DNA from 3 places in the Pseudomonas sp. EB271-G4-1 genome. Region 1 is predicted to be linked to each of the others. Evidence: predicted binding sites of a transcription regulator. Region 1 holds the regulator's gene; each other region holds the start of a gene.

Region 1 (6,997 bases):
CGCCATGATGCTTTTACCATCGACGGTGGTTTCCGGCGTGCGTCCTACCCTGATCGTGCAATCCTTGTATTGACCGGCAACCCCAACGAATTTTGCCGAAGCGCGGGCATGCAGGCCCAGCTTGTTGATGATTTCGATTTCCAGAGCAGGCATCGCGGTGTGAATCCTTTAGCTGAGGTCGCGGTGGCGGACCTGGACATTCTTCAGGGATTGCTGCAGGACCTGGCCAAGACGTTCAGTCAGGTAGACGGAGCGGTGATGGCCGCCGGTGCAGCCAATGGCTATGGTGACATAGGCACGGTTGCTGGCGGCAAAGCGTGGCAGCCATTTGAGCAAGTAGGTAGAAATGTCCTGGAACATTTCCTCGACATCGGGTTGCGCAGCCAGGTACTCGGCCACCGGTTGGTCGAGCCCGGACTGCTCGCGCAGCTCAGGCTTCCAATAAGGATTGGGCAGGCAGCGCACATCGAATACCAGGTCGGCGTCGACCGGCATACCACGCTTGAACCCGAACGACTCCACGAGAAACGCCGTACCGGGTTCCGGTTGGTTTAGCAGGCGCAGCTTGATGGTATCGCGCAGTTGATACAAATTCAGACTGGTGGTGTTGAGCTTGAGATCGGCAAGGTCGGCAATCGGACCGAGCAGGGTGGTCTCGTCGTTGATCGCTTCGGCCAGCGAGCGGTTGGCGTTGCTCAGCGGGTGACGCCGACGGGTTTCCGAGAAACGTTTGAGCAGGGTTTCTTCGTCGGCATCCAGGTAGAGGACATCGCACTGGATGTGGCGACTGCGCACTTCTGCCAGTAACTCGGGGAACCGCGACAAGTGGCTTGGCAGGTTGCGAGCATCGATGGACACGGCAACCAGTGGCTGTGCCAGTTCGGTGTGTATCAGCGCTCGCTCGGCCAGTTCAGGCAGCAACCCGGCAGGCAGGTTGTCAATGCAGTAGTAGCCGTTGTCCTCGAGGACGTCGAGGGCGGTACTTTTACCTGAGCCGGAGCGGCCGCTGACGATGATCAAGCGCATGATTACTGCCCGTTTTGCTCGTCCAGGACAACCTGATACAAGGCTTGATTGCTCGCAGCGTTGCGCAGTTTGTCGCGCACGTCCTTGCGGTCGAGCATGCTGGCAATCTGGCGCAACAACTCAAGGTGCGCATCGGTAGCGGCTTGCGGGACCAGTAGCACGAACAACAGGTCAACCGGAGCGCCGTCGATGGCGTCGAAATCGATAGGGGCGTCCAGATGCATCAAGGCACTGATGGGCGCATCACAGCCCTTTAGACGGCAGTGGGGAATGGCGATGCCATTACCAAAGCCGGTGGAGCCGAGTTTTTCACGGGCGACCAGGCTCTCGAAAACATCCTGCATGGCCAGATCCGGCACTTCGCGATGGATGAGGTTGGCAATTTGCTCGAGGGCTTTCTTTTTACTGCCGCCCGGCACGTTCACCAGGGAACGGCCGGGGGTCAGGATGCTTTCAAGTCGGATCATGGGTTGGGAGTGTTAACGACCCGTAGCGCCCTGGAGGAGGCTCTGAGTCTTTTCCTTATGCTTTTTGAGTTGTTTATCCAGCTTGTCGGTCAGTGCGTCGATTGCCGCGTACATATCGGTATGTTCCGCGTTGGCGACGACCTCATTGCCGGGTATATGCAGCGTGGCTTCGATTTTCTGCTTCAACTTTTCGACGCACATCGTGACTTGCACGTTGGTGATCTTGTCGAAATGCCCCTCGAGCTTCTTGAACTTGAGCTCGACGTATTCACGCAGGGGCTTGGTCACTTCCAGTTGGTGTCCACTGATGTTGACTTGCATACAGCTTCTCCTTCGTTGCCAGTGCATAAAGCGGCAGATCCAGATGATCTGCCACTGGAACGCTGTGGCGTGGCCCTACATCAACCGCTTGCGTTCGCTCGAAGGCGCGATCCCGAGGGATTCGCGGTACTTGGCGACGGTGCGGCGAGCCACCTGAATGCCTTGTGCCTCCAGTAAACCAGCGATCTTGCTGTCACTCAACGGCTTTTTCTGATTTTCCGCCGCCACCAGTTTTTTGATGATCGCGCGAATCGCCGTGGACGAGCATTCTCCGCCCTCGGAGGTGCTGACGTGACTGGAGAAAAAGTATTTCAGTTCATAAATGCCCCGAGGGGTATGCATGAATTTCTGCGTGGTAACCCGCGAAATCGTCGACTCATGCATGCCGACCGCTTCGGCGATGTCATGCAGGACCAATGGCTTCATGGCTTCGTCGCCATACTCCAGGAAGCCGCGCTGATGCTCGACGATCTGCGTGGCCACTTTCATCAGGGTTTCGTTGCGGCTTTGCAGGCTCTTGATGAACCAGCGGGCTTCCTGCAGTTGATTGCGCATGAAGGTGTTGTCGGCGCTGGTGTCGGCACGACGAACGAAGCCCGCATACTGGGCGTTGACCCTCAGGCGGGGCACCGACTCCTGGTTGAGCTCCACCAGCCAGCGTTCGTTATCCTTGCGCACGATCACGTCCGGAACCACGTATTCGGCTTCGGTCGACTCGATTTGCGAGCCCGGGCGCGGGTTGAGGCTCTGGACCAGCTCGATCACCTGGCGCAGCTCATCTTCCTTGAGCTTCATGCGGCGCATCAGCTGGCTGTAGTCGCGGCTGCCGAGCAAGTCGATATAGTCAGTGACCAGGCGCTTGGCTTCGGCCAGCCAAGGCGTCTTGGCGGGCAGTTGGCGCAATTGCAACAGCAGGCATTCACCCAGGTTGCGTGCGCCGATGCCGGCAGGTTCGAATTGCTGGATGCGGTGCAGGACGGCTTCGATTTCGTCCAGTTCGATGTCCAGTTCCGGATCGAAGGCTTCGAGGATTTCCTCCAGCGTCTCGTCCAGGTAGCCCTGGTTGTTGATGCAGTCGATCAGGGTCACGGCGATCAGGCGATCGGTGTCGGACATCGGTGCCAGGTTCAATTGCCACAGCAGGTGGCTTTGCAGGCTCTCGCCGGCTGATGTGCGGGTGGTGAAATCCCACTCGTCGTCATCGTTGCTCGGCAGGCTGCTGGCGCTGGTCTGGTAGACGTCTTCCCAGGCGGTGTCGACAGGCAGTTCGTTGGGAATGCGCTCGTTCCAGTCGCCTTCCTCGATATTATCGACGGTCGTGGCGCTTTCCTGGTAGGAGGGTTCCTGGGTGTCGGTACTGGGTTTGTGTTCGGCGTTGTCGGCCAGCGGGTCGGAATTGTCGAAGTCGTCGCCTTCTTCCTGGCGCTCGAGCATCGGATTGGACTCCAGGGCCTCCTGGATTTCCTGTTGCAGGTCCAGGGTCGACAATTGGAGCAGGCGGATGGCCTGTTGCAGCTGCGGTGTCATCGTCAGCTGCTGGCCCATTCTCAAGACTAGCGATGGTTTCATGGCAGGGGCTTAACACCTTATTCGCCGGCGCACATGCGCCATCCACTACAGGGCGCCGGAGCGCCAAACATAAGCAAATTATATGCCCGAAACCGCGGCGTTTGCCTAGAGCGCTGTAACAATAAAAAAAGGTTGATTTTTTATTGCGCCAAGCGCTCTGCCGACTCGCCGGACACCGCGATGCTTACAGGCGGAATTCATGCCCCAGGTACACTTCTTTCACCAGGTCATTGGCCAGGATGGTTTCAGCGTCGCCTTCGGCGATCAGTTGACCATCGTTGACAATATAGGCGGTTTCGCAGATATCCAGGGTTTCGCGGACGTTGTGGTCGGTGATCAGTACGCCGATGCCCTTGGCCTTGAGGTGGTGGATGATCTGCTTGATGTCACCCACGGAGATCGGGTCAACGCCGGCGAACGGTTCGTCGAGCAGGATGAATTTCGGGTTGGTGGCCAGTGCCCGGGCGATTTCCACGCGACGGCGTTCGCCACCGGACAGGCTCATGCCGAGGTTGTCGCGGATGTGGCTGATGTGGAACTCCTGCAGCAGGCTTTCCAGTTCCTTGCGGCGACCGGCCTTGTCGAGTTCCTTGCGGGTCTCGAGGATGGCCATGATGTTGTCGGCCACGGAGAGTTTGCGGAAGATCGACGCTTCTTGCGGCAGATAACCGATACCCGCCTTGGCACGACCGTGCATCGGCTGGTGGCTGACATCGAGGTCATCAATCAGCACGCGCCCCTGATCAGCCTGTACCAGGCCGACGATCATGTAGAAGCAGGTGGTCTTGCCGGCGCCGTTGGGGCCGAGCAGGCCGACGATCTGGCCGCTGTCGATGGACAGGCTGACGTCTCGCACGACCTGGCGGCTCTTGTAGCTCTTGGCCAGGTGCTGGGCTTTCAGAGTTGCCATTAAGGGGCCTTTTGCTCGTCGGTTTTCTTTTTCGGCTGGATCACCATGTCGATGCGCGGACGCGACTCGGTCACCTTGCTGCCCGTTGCGCGACCGGCGCTGGCCAGCTTTTTCTCGGTGTCATAGACGATTTTCTCGCCTTGAGTGACGTTGCTGTCCTTGTCGATGACCTTGGCGCGGTCGATCAGCACGACACGATTTTGCTTGGCGAGGTACTGGATGGTCACGCCCCATCCCTGCACGGGCTTGGTGTCGCCTGCGGTCTGCAGTTGCTCGAAGTAGGCCAGGTTACCCACCGAGGTCACCACGTCGACGTCGCCATCGGGGGCGCGGGTCATGGTCACCTTGTTGCCCTTGACAATGATCGAGCCCTGGGTGATGACCACATCGCCCGTATAGGTGGCCACACCGTTCTTGTCGTCCAGTTGGGCGTCGTCGGCCTGGATGCGGATGGGTTGCTGCTGATCGTCCGGCAGAGCCCAGGCGCTCACGCTTCCCAGTGCTGCGCCCAGACTGAGCAAAATAGGGAGGGTTTTAACGAGCCTCATACTGTCCTCTTACGTTCGATAGCAGGTGTATCCTGCTTTCTTTCAAATACGCCTTCATGCCGACACCAGTCGATACACCGCCAGCGCCGTCGATTCTAACGGGTTGCTGGGTCTGCGCATATTGCTGCTGCGGGAACACGGTCATGCGAGTACTGGTGATCAGGGTGTCGCGGTTCTTTTCGTCGGTACGCTTGACGCGCACGTTGTCGATCAGTTCGACCTCGGTCCCGCCGGAGTTCACCTCACCGTGATCGCTGGTCACATGCCACGGAAAATCAGTGCCGCGGTACATGTTCAGGTCGGGTTTGGTCACCAGCGTGATGTCGGTTGCCTTGACGTGCTCGGCTTTTTCCGACGTCATTTCGTATTGCACCTTGCCGTCTTCGAGGTACTGCAAGGTGTGAGTGTTGGTCGCGTACCAGTCGATCGGGCTTTCTTCAGTCTTGGCCGGTGGCTTGTCGAGAAAGCGTTCCGGGCTGATGTTCCAGTAGCCGACCGCGGCGAAAATCGCCACGATGCAACTGACCACCAATGTCTTGCGAACTTTTTTGCTGAACATGATTTGGCTCACAGGTACGCGGCATTGGCCGCATCGAGGCGGCCCTGGGCGCGCAGGATCAATTCGCAGAACTCGCGGGCAGCACCTTCGCCGCCACGGGCCAGGGTGATGCCATGTGCGTGTTCGCGCACGAAGCTGGCGGCGTTGGCCACTGCCATGCCCAGGCCGACGCGGCGGATCACCGGCAGGTCCGGCAGGTCGTCACCGAGGTAGGCGACCTGTTCATAGCTTAGGCCGAGTTGCGCAAGAAGCTCGTCGAGTACCACCAGTTTGTCTTCGCGGCCCTGGTACAGGTGGGGAATGCCGAGGTTCTTCGCGCGTCGTTCGACTACCGGGGTTTTGCGGCCGCTGATGATCGCGGTCTGTACGCCGGCGGCCATCAGCATCTTGATGCCCTGGCCGTCGAGGGTGTTGAACGTCTTGAATTCGCTACCGTCTTCGAGGAAGTACAGGCGCCCGTCGGTCAGGACGCCGTCGACGTCGAACACCGCCAGTTTGATCTGTTGGCCGCGTTGCAGCAGGTCCGTGCTCATTACATTACTCCCGCACGCAGCAAGTCGTGCATGTTCAGGGCACCGACCGGGCGATCTTCGCTGTCGACCACGACCAGCGCGTTGATTTTGTGATCTTCCATTATTTTCAGGGCCTCGGCGGCGAGCATTTCGGAACGGGCCGTCTTGCCATGGGCCGTCATGACCTGATCAATAGTGGCGGTGTGGATGTCGATGCTGCGGTCCAGCGTGCGGCGTAAATCACCATCGGTGAAGATCCCGGCCAGCTTGCCGTCGGCCTCCATTATCACGGTCATGCCCAGGCCCTTGCGGGTCATTTCCATCAGCGCATCCTTGAGCAGGGTGCCGCGTTGTACCTGCGGCAGCTCTTGCCCGGCGTGCATGACGTCTTCCACTTTCAGCAGCAGGCGTCGGCCCAGCGCACCGCCCGGATGGGAAAAGGCGAAATCCTCAGCGGTAAAACCGCGAGCTTCCAGCAGCGCGACGGCGAGGGCGTCACCCATGACCAGTGCCGCGGTCGTCGACGAGGTGGGCGCCAGGTTCAATGGGCAGGCCTCGTGGTCGACCTGTACATTCAGGTTGACCTCTGCCGCCTTGGCCAGCGGCGAGTCGGGCTTGCCCGTCATGCTGATCAGCTGGATGCCCAGGCGCTTGATCAGCGGCAGCAGGGTGATGATTTCATTGGTCGAGCCGGAGTTCGACAGTGCCAGGATGATGTCATCACGGGTAATCATGCCCATGTCGCCATGGCTGGCTTCGGCCGGGTGCACGAAAAAGGCCGTGGTACCGGTACTGGCCAGGGTGGCGGCGATCTTGTTGCCGATGTGCCCCGATTTGCCCATGCCGACCACGACGACGCGGCCTTTGCTGGCCAGAATCATTTCGCAGGCGCGCACGAAATCCTTGTCGATACGGGGCAGCAAGCTTTTTACGGCTTCCAGTTCGAGGCGAATGGTGCGTTGTGCTGACTTGATCAGGTCGCTGGATTGGCTCATTTTGAAAATGTTTGGCCTGATGAAAAGGCGGCGATTATAGCCGGTATGGTTGAAACCCTCACGCAAGTTCGCTGCCCATCGTCATCTGTT
Region 2 (6,997 bases), on a different contig from region 1:
CAACCTGATCGCCGCCGCGGAGATCGACCGACTCGACACCTGGGCCAAGTACTCTGCCCCAATGTGCGGCTCCTGCCTATCGAGCTGCTGCACCCTGCCGGTCGAGGTCAAGATCAAGGACCTGATCCGCATCGGCATCGTCGACGAGTTCGAACGCGGCGACCCGCCAAAGAACATCGCCAAGCGCCTGCAGAAGGAAGGGATCGTCGAGCGCTATAACCAGAAGTCCGAGATCTTCACCCTCCAGCGCATGAGCAACAACGATTGCCTTTATCTGGATCGTAAGAGCCGTCTGTGCACTATTTATGAAAAGCGCCCGGATACGTGCCGCAACCACCCGAAAATCGGCCCGCGGCCGGGGTATTGCGCGTACAAGCCCAAGGAAGTGGTGCGTGAAACCAATTCCCGGAGTATCGAGCGGTTCTGATCTGATCGTTCCCACGCTCCGCGTGGGAATGCAGCCAGGGACGCTCCGCGCCCCAAAAGCGTGACGCAGAGCGTCACAAGAGGCGTTCCCACGCAGAGCGTGGGAACGATCAACCTGGCACCGCACAAATCGCAGACAAACAAAAACGCCCCCGATCTCTCGACCGGGGGCGTTTTCGTTCAGCCGGGGCTAAATCTTATGCCTTGGCTTTCTTGGCAGCGCGGGTACGCTCGCTTTCGTCCAGGATCTTCTTGCGAAGACGGATGGACTTAGGAGTCACTTCACACAGCTCGTCGTCCTGGATGAATTCCAGGGCCTGTTCCAGGGTGAAGCGAACAGGTGGAACCAGGGCGATGGTTTCGTCTTTACCCGAAGCACGCATGTTGTCGAGCTTCTTGCCCTTGGTAGGGTTGACGCCCAGGTCGTTGTCACGGCTGTTCAGACCAACGATCTGACCGTTGTAGATTTCCTGACCGTGTTCAACGAACAGCTTGCCACGCGCCTGCAGGGTTTCCAGGGAGTAGGTCAGTGCCTTGCCGGTTTCAACCGAAACCAGAACGCCGTTCTGACGGCCGGACATGTCGCCGGACTTCATCACGTCGTAACGGTCGAAGATCGAGGTCAGGATGCCAGCACCGTTGGTCAGGGTCAGGAACTGGTTACGGAAACCGATCAGACCACGAGCAGGGATGTTGTATTCCAGACGCACACGGCCCTTGCCATCCGGCACCATGTTGGTCAGGTCACCCTTACGCAGGCCCATCTCTTCCATCACCTTGCCTTGGGATTCTTCCGGCAGGTCGATGGTGACGTTTTCGTACGGTTCGTGCTTCACGCCGTCAACCAGACGGATGATCACTTCCGGACGGCCTACAGCCATTTCGAAACCTTCGCGACGCATGGTTTCGATCAGAACCGAGAGGTGCAGTTCGCCACGGCCCGATACCTTGAACTTGTCAGCCGAGTCGCCTTCTTCAACGCGCAGTGCAACGTTGTACAGCAGCTCTTTGTCCAGACGTTCCTTGATGTTACGGGAAGTCACGAACTTGCCTTCTTTACCGCAGAATGGCGAGTCGTTTACCTGGAAGGTCATGGAAACGGTTGGCTCGTCGACGGTCAACGGCTTCATCGCTTCGACGTTGTCCGGGGTGCACAGGGTGTCGGAGATGAACAGCGATTCCATACCGCTGATGCACACGATGTCGCCTGCAGCAGCTTCTTCAACGTCTACACGGTGCAGACCGTGGTGACCCATCAGCTTCAGGATACGACCGTTACGCTTCTTGCCGTCGGCGCCGATAGCCACAACCGGGGTGTTCGGCTTGACGCGACCACGAGCGATACGGCCAACACCGATAACACCCAGGAAGCTGTTGTAGTCCAGTGCGGAGATCTGCATCTGGAACGGACCGTCACGGTCAACAGCCGGCGCTGGTACGTTGTCGACGATCGACTGGTACAGCGGGGTCATGTCTTCAGCCATTTCGTTGTGGTCCAGACCGGCAATACCGTTCAGGGCCGAGGCGTAGACGACTTTGAAGTCCAGCTGTTCTTCGGTGGCACCCAGGTTGTCGAACAGGTCGAAGATCTGGTCCAGAACCCAATCCGGACGCGCGCCTGGACGGTCAACCTTGTTGATGCACACGATCGGACGCAGGCCGGCTTCGAAAGCCTTCTTGGTCACGAAACGGGTTTGCGGCATAGGGCCGTCTTGAGCGTCAACCAGCAGCAGAACGGAGTCGACCATCGACATTACGCGTTCTACTTCGCCGCCGAAGTCGGCGTGGCCCGGGGTGTCCACGATGTTGATGTGGTAGCCGTTCCAGTTGATGGCGGTGTTTTTCGCCAGAATGGTAATACCGCGCTCTTTCTCCTGGTCGTTGGAGTCCATCACGCGCTCGTCGTTGAGCTCGTTGCGCTCCAGGGTGCCGGATTGACGCAGGAGTTTGTCTACCAGGGTGGTTTTACCATGGTCAACGTGAGCAATGATGGCGATGTTACGTAGATTTTCGATCACTTGTGTATCTCGATCAGAGGATTCGGTGCGCTGACAAGTCTTGGCAGCGATTTACAGTAGAGTCAGGCCTTGCCGTTACAGCTTGACGGCGGCGTCGGGGGGCCGGTGACGCAAGCCACAGGCAAACAGCCCCGGGCACTTAGCTCGGTCGATAAACGCGCACATTGGCATGTCCCTCACTGAGCAAATGGTGGGCATGCAGGCGACTCATCACGCCTTTGTCGCAATAAAGCAGGTACTGGCGAGTAGGGTCCAGTTCCTTGAAACGAGCGTTCAGTGCATAAAACGGCATCGTTTGTACCTCGATGCCAGCAAGGTCCAGCGGGTCGTCTTCAGCGGCATCCGGGTGACGGATGTCGATCACGATCTGACCGGCCAGCGCTTCGCTGACTTCTTCAATTTGAAGGTCCTGGCCCAATTCGTCGATCACGCGATCGATCGGTACCAGTTTGGCGTTCTCGAGCGCACGCTCAAGGACTGCCATGTCGAATTCTTTCTCTTCGTGCTCCACCCGATGGCGCTTGGCAGCAGTCTTGGGGTTCACCGAGATGACCCCGCAGTACTCCGGCATGTGCCTGGCGAAGTCGGCGGTGCCGATTTCGTTGGCCAGGTCGATGATGTCCTGCTTGTGGCTGGCGATCAGCGGACGCAAGACCAGCTTGTCGGTCACGCAATCGATCACGGACAGGTTCGGCAGGGTCTGGCTCGATACCTGGGAGATCGCCTCTCCGGTGACCAACGCGTCGATGTGCAGTCGATCGGCAATTTGGGAGGAAGCGCGCAACATCATACGCTTCAATACTACGCCCATATGACTGTTATCGACTTTGCCGAGAATTTCTCCCAGCACTTCTTCGAACGGCACACTGACAAATAACACGCGTTGCGAGCTGCCGTACTTCTTCCAGATGAAATGCGCGACTTCCATGACGCCCAATTCGTGTGCACGCCCACCCAGGTTGAAGAAGCAGAAATGCGCCATCAGGCCGCGGCGCATGATCTGGTAGGCGGCGACGGTGGAATCGAAGCCGCCGGACATCAGCACCAGCGTCTGCTCCAGCGCACCCAGCGGATATCCGCCAATACCGTTGTGTTGGCTATGGATCACGAACAACCGTTGGTCGCGAACTTCGATGCGCACTTCGATTTCAGGCTTTTTCAGGTCAATCCCGGCGGCACCGCACTGTCGGCGCAACTGGCTGCCGACATATTTCTCGATGTCAATCGAGCTGAACGGGTGCTTGCCGGCACGCTTGCAACGCACCGAAAAAATCTTCCCGGCCAGCGCATCACCGTAGTGCTGCTTGCACTTCTCGACGATGTCATCGAAGTCACCCAGCGGGTACTCGTCGATTTGCAGGAAATGCGCAATGCCCGGCATGCAGCTCAGGCGCTCACCCATCTCCTTCAGGGCCTTGGGCTCGCTGACACGGGTCTCCAGCTCGAGATTGTCCCACACGCCGTTCACCACCACAGCCGGGTCCAGATCGCGGAGCACGGCACGGATGTTCTTGGCCAACTGGCGGATAAAACGCATCCGTACCGGGCGGCTCTTGATGGTGATCTCTGGAAAGACTTTTACGATTAATTTCATGGAAACAGCGCGCGCGAGGCCTGCCGAAAAAGGGGGGCGCGGATTATAGCGGAAATTGCTCAAGGTTTAACCAGTTAATATGCAGAAGGTTTTGCGCGCACCAAAACGGGTCATTTATTGAAACGAGCGCCACATTGTAGGGCGGTATTTTCCGCATTAAGGTGCTTTACCGCCTTAAAAGCGTGAATTCGGGGCAAAAATCCCATGGTGGGGCACTGGCATGCAATTTGCTCCCTTGTGAGGCAGGTTGCCTTGGCAGAGTATTCGCGCCGGCATCACAAACATCTAAGGGCATCCACTACCAGCCCTAATCCACCCGGAGGACACTATGTCGAAGTCGGTTCAACTCATCAAAGATCATGACGTCAAGTGGATTGATCTGCGCTTCACAGACACCAAGGGCACTCAGCACCACGTGACCATGCCGGCTCGCGACGGGCTGGATGAAGACTTCTTCGAAGTCGGCAAGATGTTCGACGGCTCCTCCATCGCTGGCTGGAAAGGCATTGAAGCTTCCGACATGATCCTCATGCCGGACGACAGCACTGCCGTACTGGACCCGTTCACCGAAGAGCCGACCCTGATCCTGACCTGCGACATCGTCGATCCTTCGAGCATGCAAGGCTACGATCGCGACCCACGTGCGATCGCCAAGCGCGCTGAAGAACACCTGAAAGCCTCCGGCATTGGCGACACCGTATTCTGCGGCCCGGAGCCAGAGTTCTTCATCTTCGACCAGGTGAAGTTCAAGTCCGACATTTCCGGTTCCATGTTCAAGATCTACTCCGAACAAGGTTCGTGGATGTCTGACCAGGACATCGAAGGCGGTAACAAAGGTCACCGTCCAGGCGTCAAAGGCGGCTACTTCCCGGTTCCACCGTTCGACCACGACCACGAAATCCGTACCTCCATGTGCAACGCACTGGAAGAAATGGGCCTGACCGTCGAAGTTCACCACCACGAAGTGGCAACTGCCGGCCAGAACGAAATCGGCGTCAAGTTCAACACCCTGGTGAAGAAAGCCGACGAAACCCAAACCCTGAAGTACGTCGTGCACAACGTAGCCGATGCCTACGGCCGCACCGCTACCTTCATGCCTAAGCCCCTGTACGGCGACAACGGTTCGGGTATGCACGTTCACATGTCCATCTGGAAAGATGGCAAGAACACCTTCGCAGGCGAAGGTTATGCCGGCCTGTCCGATACCGCCCTGTACTTCATCGGCGGCATCATCAAGCACGGTAAGGCCCTGAACGGCTTCACCAACCCGGCGACCAACTCCTACAAGCGTCTGGTTCCAGGCTTCGAAGCTCCGGTCATGCTGGCCTACTCGGCCCGTAACCGTTCCGCCTCGATCCGTATTCCTTACGTGTCGAGCCCGAAAGCCCGCCGTATCGAAGCGCGTTTCCCGGATCCGGCTGCCAACCCGTACCTGTGCTTCGCCGCACTGATGATGGCTGGCCTGGACGGCATCCAGAACAAGATCCACCCTGGCGACGCAGCTGACAAAAACCTGTACGACCTGCCGCCTGAAGAGGCGAAAGAGATCCCACAAGTTTGCGGCAGCCTGAAAGAAGCCCTGGAAGAGCTGGACAAAGGTCGTGCGTTCCTGACCAAAGGCGGCGTTTTCAGCGACGACTTCATCGACGCCTACATCGCCCTGAAAAGCGAAGAAGAAATCAAGGTTCGTACCTTCGTACACCCACTGGAATACGAGCTGTACTACAGCTGCTGATCCGGTAGCGCCTGCGCAAGCGGCGTGACAAAGAGGCCTCCTTCGGGAGGCCTTTTTTTTGTAGGCAACTTCTCACGCAGGGGGTCCATGTTTCCCCGGGCATTCACGGCAACGTCCGGCATAAAAAAATATCGGCTAACCGTAGCCTGTACCGTCTTGAACTCAAAGGACGGCAACATGAAACCCTCCATGCTCACCCCCCTATTTACCGCCCTCATCGCCCTTGCCCTACAGGGCTGTAGCAACTCAGCGTCCACAGTAGCGATCGAACGCAAAGTCCTGTTGCAAAGCAGCGCCTCCTGGGACAGCACGCCTTACACCCATTACCCTTACGCCGAACCACAACTCTCGGTGCTTAAACTGAAAATTCCGGCCAATACGCAACTTCCATGGCATCGCCACGCCATGCCAAATGCGGCGTATGTCCTCAGCGGGGAGCTGACGATAGAAAGCAAGGAAAGCGGCCAGGTTCGACGCGTCAAGCAAGGCGAAGCGGTGGCCGAAATGGTCAATATCACCCACCGCGGAGTCACCGGCGAGGAACCGGTAGAACTTATCGTGTTCTATGCTGGCAGCGAGGGTATTCCTTTGTCGGAGTAATTTTTTGCTGCTCACAGGGAGCCTGAATGCGACCATTCTTATTATTTCTTGGGCTTTTATCAGGCTTCCCTGCAACGGCCCAGATCTACAAATACACCGATGCTGCCGGCAACACGGCCTACAGCAATCAACCACCCGATGGAGTAAGCGCTCAGACGGTTGATTTACCCCCGCTTAACAGCGTCGATCGTCAACCGCCCAACGAACCTCCTGCGCCCACCCCCATCCGCAACCGCGAGCAGATAAACAGCACCTACGAGACTCTTGAGCTGACTGGCGTGCCCAACGACGGGGCCTTGCGCGCCAACAACGGCACCTTCACGGTCAACGTGCTGATCAAACCACGCCTGCAAGGCTCGCATCTGTTCAGGTTGTTACTGGACGAGCAACCCTATGGCCAGCCAGGCAACGTTCCGAGCCTTCAACTGGTAAACATCGATCGCGGCCTGCACAGGCTCGCCGTTCAAGTGATCGACGGCGACACGGTCATACAACAAAGTCCCACCTTGACCTTTACCTTGCAGCGGGTGCACAAGCGTTGAAAGCCTGGCAGCGTTTTCGCTTCTTTTAACCTTGCACAGGTTTACGCACTATATTGGTGCGATTAGTTGCACGACGTTCCAA
Region 3 (6,997 bases), on a different contig from region 1:
CCAGGTTGGAGGTGTCGATGCGCAGGTCGGTCAATACGCCGTTGACAATCTTGCCATTGTTATCAACACCATAGCCCTGCAGGCGCGAGGTGCCATCGCTGTTGGTGACGTAGCCTTCCTTGTCGACCTTGAACGTGCCCGCGCGGGTATAGGATAACGAGCCGCTGTTGTTCAGTACGAAGAAGCCTGAGCCGTTGATCCCCATGTCCAGCACGTTACCGGTGGCGCTGATGTCGCCCTGGGTAAATTGTTGGGAAACGTTGGCCAGGCGCACGCCGCTGCCGGTGACCTTGCTGCCGGTACCCAGCTTCGACGCCGAGTACACATCTTCGAATTCTGCGCGGGACGACTTGAAGCCGGTGGTTGCCACGTTGGCGATGTTGTTACCGGTGACGTCCAATTGCTTGTTGGCGGCATAGAGACCGCTAAGGCCGATGTTGAAAGACATATTCCACTCCTTTTGTGCCGCGTTAGTCGGCTCTATATACCAATGGTTTGCACTTTGGACAGGGCGACACTGCCGAGCCCGGCCAGGTTGAGCATCAACTCACCGCCGGTCTGGCTGATGGTCACGCTGTTGACCGTTGCCGGCAGATTGGTGACCAGTGCCACGGCCTTGTCATCGATGGTGGTGTTCGCCACAAAGGTATAAGTACCCGAATCAACGACCTTGCCGGCATCGTCCTTACCATCCCAGGTGAAGCTGCCAGTGCCGGCTTTCTGATCATCCAGGGTGATGGTACGGATGGTCTTGCCATCCTTGTCGGTGATTTTCACCGACACTTCAGCCACCGACTGTGGAATGACGACGGAACCGGTCATGCCCTTCGTGGTGTCGACCACGGCCTTGTCGCCCGGTGCGATGACGGAACGCCCGACCAGTGCCGAAGCCTGCAATGCCTGGGACGAGTTGTAGTTGCCAGCGATGCCGGACACGGTATCGTTGAGCGTGGTGATGCCTTCCAGGCTGCTGAACTGCGCCAGTTGTGCCACGAACTCGCCGTTGCCCTGAGGCTCCAGCGGGTTCTGGTTTTTCAGCTGGGTCACCAGTAATTGCAGGAACGCATCCTTGCCCAGGGCCTTCTTGCCCGTGGCACTGCTGGCCGCCGATGTGAGGCTGTCGGAATTGGTATTGGTCTTGATCGACGAGTTGGCCAGGATGTCGTTGAGGCTCAGACCACTGGTGGTATCGGTAACACTCATCTGAGTCGCCCCTTATCACTGACCGAGGGTCAGGACCTTCTGCATCATGGTTTTGGCGGTATTCATCATTTCGGCGTTGGTCTGGAACGAACGGCTCGCGGAAATCATGTCAGCCATTTCTTCCACCACGTTGACGTTCGGGTAGTAGACATAGCCCTTGGCATCGGCGGCCGGATGGTTCGGCTCGTAGCGTGCCTCAAGGTTGCTCTGGTCCTCGACCACGCCCAGTACCTGCACGCCTTGCCCGGCTGCGTCCTGGTTCTGGAACAGAGAATCGCTGCCAGCACCTTGAGCGCCCTGGAACATGGTGGCGAACACCGGGTGACGCGCACGGTAGGTCTGGTCGATGCTCGACGAGACGGTCTCGGCGTTGGCGATGTTCGAAGCCACGGTGTTCAAGCGCGTGGTCTGGGCACTCATGCCGCTACCGGCAATGTTGAAAACACTGGAGAGAGACATGACTTATTCTCCGCGCAGGGCTGACACCAGCCCTTTGAATTTGCTGTTGAGCAGGGTGAAGCTGGCCTGGAAGTTGACCGAGTTTTCTGCGTAGTTCGACTGTTCCAGCTGGGCGTCCACGGTGTTCTGGTCGATCGACGGTTGCATCGGCGTGCGGTACATCAGCGACTCGTCGCCATTGCCCAGGCCCTGGGCCTCGATGTGACGGCTGTTGGTCATGTTCAAGGCGAAGGTGCCATTCTTGGCCTTGTCGTTCTGCGCCTCGAGCACTTTCGAGAACTCCAGGTCCCGAGCCTTGTAGTTGGGGGTGTCGGCGTTGGCAATGTTGTTGGCCAGGACTTCGGCACGCTGAGCGCGGAAGCCCAATGCCTTTTCGTGAATACCGAGCGCTTTATCGAAGCTGATGCTCATGGCGGGAAACCTTCGGCTGACCTGTTTTTCGTGAGATGGTCAAAGCAAGCGTCATGCCAATTTAGAAAACCCCATAAACCGGGGCTTTGCGGGCAACGACCCATGCGGCAACGACAGAAAAGCGGCAACCGGTTTCCGCTGGATGCCGCTTTTCTGCCGCTTCCCGTGGACAACACATACCCTGTAGGAGCTGCCGCAGGCTGCGATTTTTTGATTTTGTTTTTTAAGATCAAGTCCAAAAGATCGTCCGAACGCGGCCCGAGCCTTCGGCAGCTCCTACGTGATGCAAGCGCGACAGGCATAAAAAAGGAGCCCTGTGGGCTCCCATTTTTTATGCCTGTCGCGCTTGCATCACTTCGCCTGGTAAATAATCCCCGGGCTGCATTGGACCATCTGGTAATGGTCCGGCAATCCGTTCAGCGCTTCGGAAGCACCGAGGAACAGATAACCTCCCGGCTTCAACGTGCTGTGAATGCGCAAAAGGATGTCCTTCTTCACTTCGGCGGAGAAGTAGATCAGCACATTGCGACAGAACACGATGTCGAACTTGCCAAGGCCGGCGTAGCTGTCCAGCAGGTTGAACGAGCGAAACTCGACCCTGCTCTTGATCGGCGCCTTGATGGCCCAGCGCCCCGGCCCCTTGGGGTCGAAATAACGCTGCAGCCGCTCGGGAGACAAGCCGCGACCGATGGCCAGGCTGTCGTACTCGCCGGTCTTGCAGTTGTTCAGCATGGTGCCCGACAGGTCGGTCGCAACGATCTGTACGCCCATTCTCAACTGCCCGGCATTGAACCGCTCGAACTCATCGATGGACATCGACAGCGAATACGGTTCCTGACCCGACGAGCAGGCCGCCGACCAGATCCGCAGACGCTGACCGGGGCTGGCCTTGATCGCTTCGGGCAGCACCTTGTTTTTCAAGACTTCAAACGGATAGGTATCACGAAACCACAGGGTTTCGTTGGTCGTCATTGCATCCACCACCATCTCGCGCAACCCGCTGCGCGGCTGGGTCTGAATGCGCTGGACCAGCTCACCCAGGGACTTGATGCCTTGCTGCTCCATCAGTTTGTTGAGACGGCTGGAGACTAGATATTGCTTGTTTTCACCGAGCAAAATGCCACAGGCTTTTTCCAGGAACACCCGGAACTGTTCGAAATCCAAATTACCCGTAGACAATGCTGCCGCCTCTAAAATCGTGTTGACTGCCGGGGGCCGAACGCCCCTAGCTGATGTCTGCTGCCTTGATCCGGTCGACTACCCGGGATGCCAGGTCATCAGGACGGAACTTGGCCAGGAAGTCATCGGCACCGACCTTCCTGACCATCGCCTGATTGAATACACCCGACAACGAAGTATGCAGGATGATATGAAGCTTTTGCATGCGAGGGTCGTTGCGGATCTCCGCCGTGAGGGTGTATCCGTCCATTTCCGGCATCTCGATGTCGGAAATCATCATCAGGAACTCCTCCTCTGGCCTCTTGCCCTCGTCGACCAGTTTGCGCAGGTAATCCAGCGCTTGGCGACCGTCGTTCAACGCCACCACTTCAACACCGACCGTTTGCAGGCACCGGGTGACCTGTTTGCGCGCCACTGACGAATCATCGACCGTCAGCACGCGCAAGGAGAGCGCCTTGTGCTGGGTCTCGACATCCACCACGCCAGCGGAGATCGCTTCCGGGGTCGGCGCCACTTCCGCCAGTACCTTTTCGACGTCGATGATTTCCACCAACTGGTTGTCGACCCGGGTCACCGCCGTCAGGTAGTGATCACGTCCGGTGCCCTTGGGTGGTGGATGAATCTCCTCCCAGTTCATGTTGACGATGCGTTCCACCGAGCGAACCAGGAATCCCTGGGTCTTGGTGTTGTACTCCGTGATGATCACGAAGGGGTTGTTCTTGTCCTTCAAGCCACCGGAACCGGTCGCCATCGCCAGATCAAGGATCGGAATGGTCGCCCCCCGAATATTTGCCACGCCACACACGACAGGACTGGACTTGGGCATCAGCGTCAGTTTGGGGCATTGCAGCACCTCCCGCACCTTGAACACGTTGATCCCATACAGCTGCTGGCCGTCGAGACGGAACAACAGCAACTCAAGGCGATTTTGCCCCACCAGTTGCGTGCGCTGGTTCACCGAATCCATTACACCAGCCATGCCTGACTCCTACGCCAACGCTAAGTGTTGTTGCGACGCGCCTTCTTCACTAAACGGCACGGCGCTTGCTTTTTACATGTCATGAACTCAGAACCGACATTATTCCGACGCCTGACCACCCGCTGCCGCCAATGGCTGGGGGTGTTGTCGGCTGTTTGCCTGTTCAACGCTGGCAGCCCTGCCCTTGCTGACGCGGTTACCTTGCCTGACATGCTTATCGGCGTCACCCAGGGCTTTCTTGAATTCACCGTAGAGGACTATCTGGCGACCAGTCAAACCCAGGGTCGCTATGAAATCCAGGTAAACCCGCTCGATCCGCGTCTGCGCATGCCGATGTGCGACAAGGAATTGACAGCCACGCTGGAGAGTCCGGCCAAGCCCTTGGGCCGCGTAACGGTCAAGGTTCGCTGTGAGGGAACATCCCCCTGGACAGTCTTCGTGCCCGCTCAAGTACGCCTGTTTCGCGAGGTCGTCACGACCACCCGGCCACTGCGCCGCGCCGGTATTATCGAGCCGCAGGACGTCACGCTGCGCGAGCGCGATATCAGCCTGCTTAACCAGGGGTACCTGACTGCCGTGGACCAGGCTGTCGGGCAGCGACTTACCCGACCAATGGTCAACGATCAGGTCATCAGCCTGGTGCACATCGAACAAGCGGAAGTGATACGCAAGGGCGACCAGGTAGTGATTACCGCCCGCAGTGGTACGCTCAGCGTGCGAATGCCCGGCGAGGCATTGGCCAGTGGCGGCCTGAGCGAACAGATTCGAGTCAAGAATCTCAATTCCAAACGGGTCATCAAGGCACAGGTGATCGCACCAGGCCAGGTGGAAGTGTCCATGTAGGATTTACTGTGGGTGAAGATGTGGCGCCGGCCTCGGCGGTTCCCTAAACTGTGTGCCAGGCACGGCAAGCGCTGGCGCGCGCAAGCTCATTTGATGAATGAGCCTAAAGTTTTTCAGGGAATGGCCGAAAACATGGCAAGCGTCCAAATTCCCAGAGGTTTTTAACATGGTTATCGATTTCAGCCGATTGAACAGCTCCCCGTCAGTCACGGGCAGTACACGTACCAGCGCCGCCAGGGAAACCGCCGAATCCGGCAAACCTGGCGAGCCTGCCTCCGCGGCGGAACAGGCCAGTACCGTCCAGAGCGGGGAGTCGGTACATCTGAGCAATGAGGCGCAACAGTTGCAAAAGATCTCCGATACGCTGCGTGATCAGCCTGTCGTCGACAAATCCCGCGTAGCTGAGTTGAAAGCAGCTATCGCCGATGGCAGCTATAAAGTCGACAGCAACCGTGTAGCCAGCAAACTGCTCAACTTCGAAGCCCAGCGCTAGGCCTAGGCCCGCGCCAGGCTTTTGGACGCTTAAACCCCAAGGCCAGCCATGCACGACACTAATTTACTGCAACTGATCACCGACGACCTTGCTCCAGCGCAACGCTTGCTGGAATTACTGCACACCGAATTCCTCGCCCTGCACGGCCGCGACATGCGGTTGCTGGAAGAAATCCTGGCGCGCAAGCAGGCATTGGTCATCGAACTCGATCAGCATGGCCGCAGACGCAGTGAGATTCTTGCCAGCCTCAACTTGCCAGCCAACCGCAGCGGTCTGGAGCAACTGGCCAGTCAATCGAGCATTGGTCAAGAACTGCTGGTGCAAAGTGATGCGCTGACCGACCTGTTGGCTCAATGCCACGCCGCCAACGCGGACAATGGACAATCGATCCTTGTACAGCAGGCCGCCACGGCCACCCAGCTGAGAATCCTTAACGGCGGTGACCAGCCCGCGCTCTATGACGCCAGCGGATCATTCTCCCGATTAGTGAAACCACGCCCGCTCAGTCAGGCTTGAGCCTGTCGATAAGCCCGCTCTATCAAGACGCGAAACATGATGGCAAAATGCTGCTTGCCGTAGTCAACATTTGTCTGGAGATTGATTAGCCGTGTCCAATGCCTTAAACGCGGAAGATGCTCCGCAGCCACCCAAGGTGCTCAGAACGCCCCTGGAAATCTCCGGCAATTTGCGCCAATTGCTAGACAGCCATGACCCGCTGATAATCACGTTCCACGAGCGCAGCCAGCGCTTCCAGAGCTATCTGGTGGACCTTGATCGTGAGCGCAACATGATTGCCCTGGACGAAATGATTCCCCGCGATGGCGAACGTTTCCTGCTGGCCGGCGAACCCTTCAAAGTCGAAGGTTTTCATGAAGGCGTGCGCATCGCGTGGGAAAGCAATGGCCCGCTGACCATCGACGAATCCAACGGCAGCCGTTGCTACCGTGGCACCCTGCCCGATGAAGTCGTCTACCACCAGCGCCGCAATGCATTCCGCGCTGCCTTGAAATTGGCCCAACTGGTCAACGTCAATCTGGACGGTGAAAAACTCAAGGCATCGATCAGCGGCAAGCTGCTGGACATCTCCGCCACTGGCTGCAAGTTGCGCTTTGAAGGCGATATCACCGGCAGCCTGCAACTGGGTCAGGTTTACGACCGTTTCAACGCCGATCTGCCTTTCGGCAAAATGACGGCACCGGTTGAACTGCGCTACCTGCACTTTGAAGAAAAGATCTCCACCACTTTCGCTGGCGTTCGTTTCCACAACATGAGCGGACTGGTGCAACGTCAGGTCGAGCGGTTCGTCTACCAGCTGCAACGCGAAGCGCGGCGCTTCGACAAAGACGACTTCTGAGGCAACGCTTCAAGCAAAAACGGGCAGCCCCTTGCGGTGACTGCCCGTTTTTTTTGCCTGAATGTCAGGGCCTGGC

What was found. Region 1 encodes sigma-54, which starts transcription at its own class of promoters, with help from an activator protein. Its sites were predicted from a motif close to ANTGGCATNNANNTTGCTNT; they were not measured.
Region 2: glnA (type I glutamate--ammonia ligase) is a predicted target of sigma-54. The motif match lies at 4,253-4,272, and genes of this name have one in related genera.
Region 3: flgB (flagellar basal body rod protein FlgB) is a predicted target of sigma-54. The motif match lies at 2,115-2,134, and genes of this name have one in related genera.

The regions. Positions count from the first base shown of each region.
Region 1 is NZ_JBYTEO010000029.1:79,509-86,505, reverse strand. Features, by position in the region: gene AC3WWR_RS16425 (HPr family phosphocarrier protein) at 1-153, opposite strand, end outside; gene rapZ (RNase adapter RapZ) at 169-1,026, opposite strand; gene ptsN (PTS IIA-like nitrogen regulatory protein PtsN) at 1,029-1,493, opposite strand; gene hpf (ribosome hibernation-promoting factor, HPF/YfiA family) at 1,506-1,814, opposite strand; gene AC3WWR_RS16405 (RNA polymerase factor sigma-54) at 1,890-3,383, opposite strand; gene lptB (LPS export ABC transporter ATP-binding protein) at 3,568-4,293, opposite strand; gene lptA (lipopolysaccharide transport periplasmic protein LptA) at 4,293-4,841, opposite strand; gene lptC (LPS export ABC transporter periplasmic protein LptC) at 4,828-5,400, opposite strand; gene AC3WWR_RS16385 (KdsC family phosphatase) at 5,409-5,933, opposite strand; gene AC3WWR_RS16380 (KpsF/GutQ family sugar-phosphate isomerase) at 5,933-6,907, opposite strand.
Region 2 is NZ_JBYTEO010000002.1:4,209-11,205, reverse strand. Features, by position in the region: gene AC3WWR_RS01115 (YkgJ family cysteine cluster protein) at 1-427, shown strand, start outside; gene typA (translational GTPase TypA) at 624-2,444, opposite strand; gene thiI (tRNA uracil 4-sulfurtransferase ThiI) at 2,584-4,038, opposite strand; gene glnA (type I glutamate--ammonia ligase) at 4,367-5,773, shown strand; gene AC3WWR_RS01095 (cupin domain-containing protein) at 5,951-6,373, shown strand; gene AC3WWR_RS01090 (DUF4124 domain-containing protein) at 6,400-6,915, shown strand.
Region 3 is NZ_JBYTEO010000106.1:5,609-12,605, reverse strand. Features, by position in the region: gene flgE (flagellar hook protein FlgE) at 1-448, opposite strand, end outside; gene flgD (flagellar hook assembly protein FlgD) at 481-1,203, opposite strand; gene flgC (flagellar basal body rod protein FlgC) at 1,219-1,662, opposite strand; gene flgB (flagellar basal body rod protein FlgB) at 1,666-2,073, opposite strand; gene cheR (protein-glutamate O-methyltransferase CheR) at 2,425-3,252, opposite strand; gene AC3WWR_RS29775 (chemotaxis protein CheV) at 3,299-4,231, opposite strand; gene flgA (flagellar basal body P-ring formation chaperone FlgA) at 4,313-5,074, shown strand; gene flgM (flagellar biosynthesis anti-sigma factor FlgM) at 5,241-5,567, shown strand; gene AC3WWR_RS29760 (flagella synthesis protein FlgN) at 5,616-6,083, shown strand; gene AC3WWR_RS29755 (flagellar brake protein) at 6,175-6,921, shown strand; gene AC3WWR_RS29750 (MFS transporter) at 6,986-6,997, opposite strand, start outside.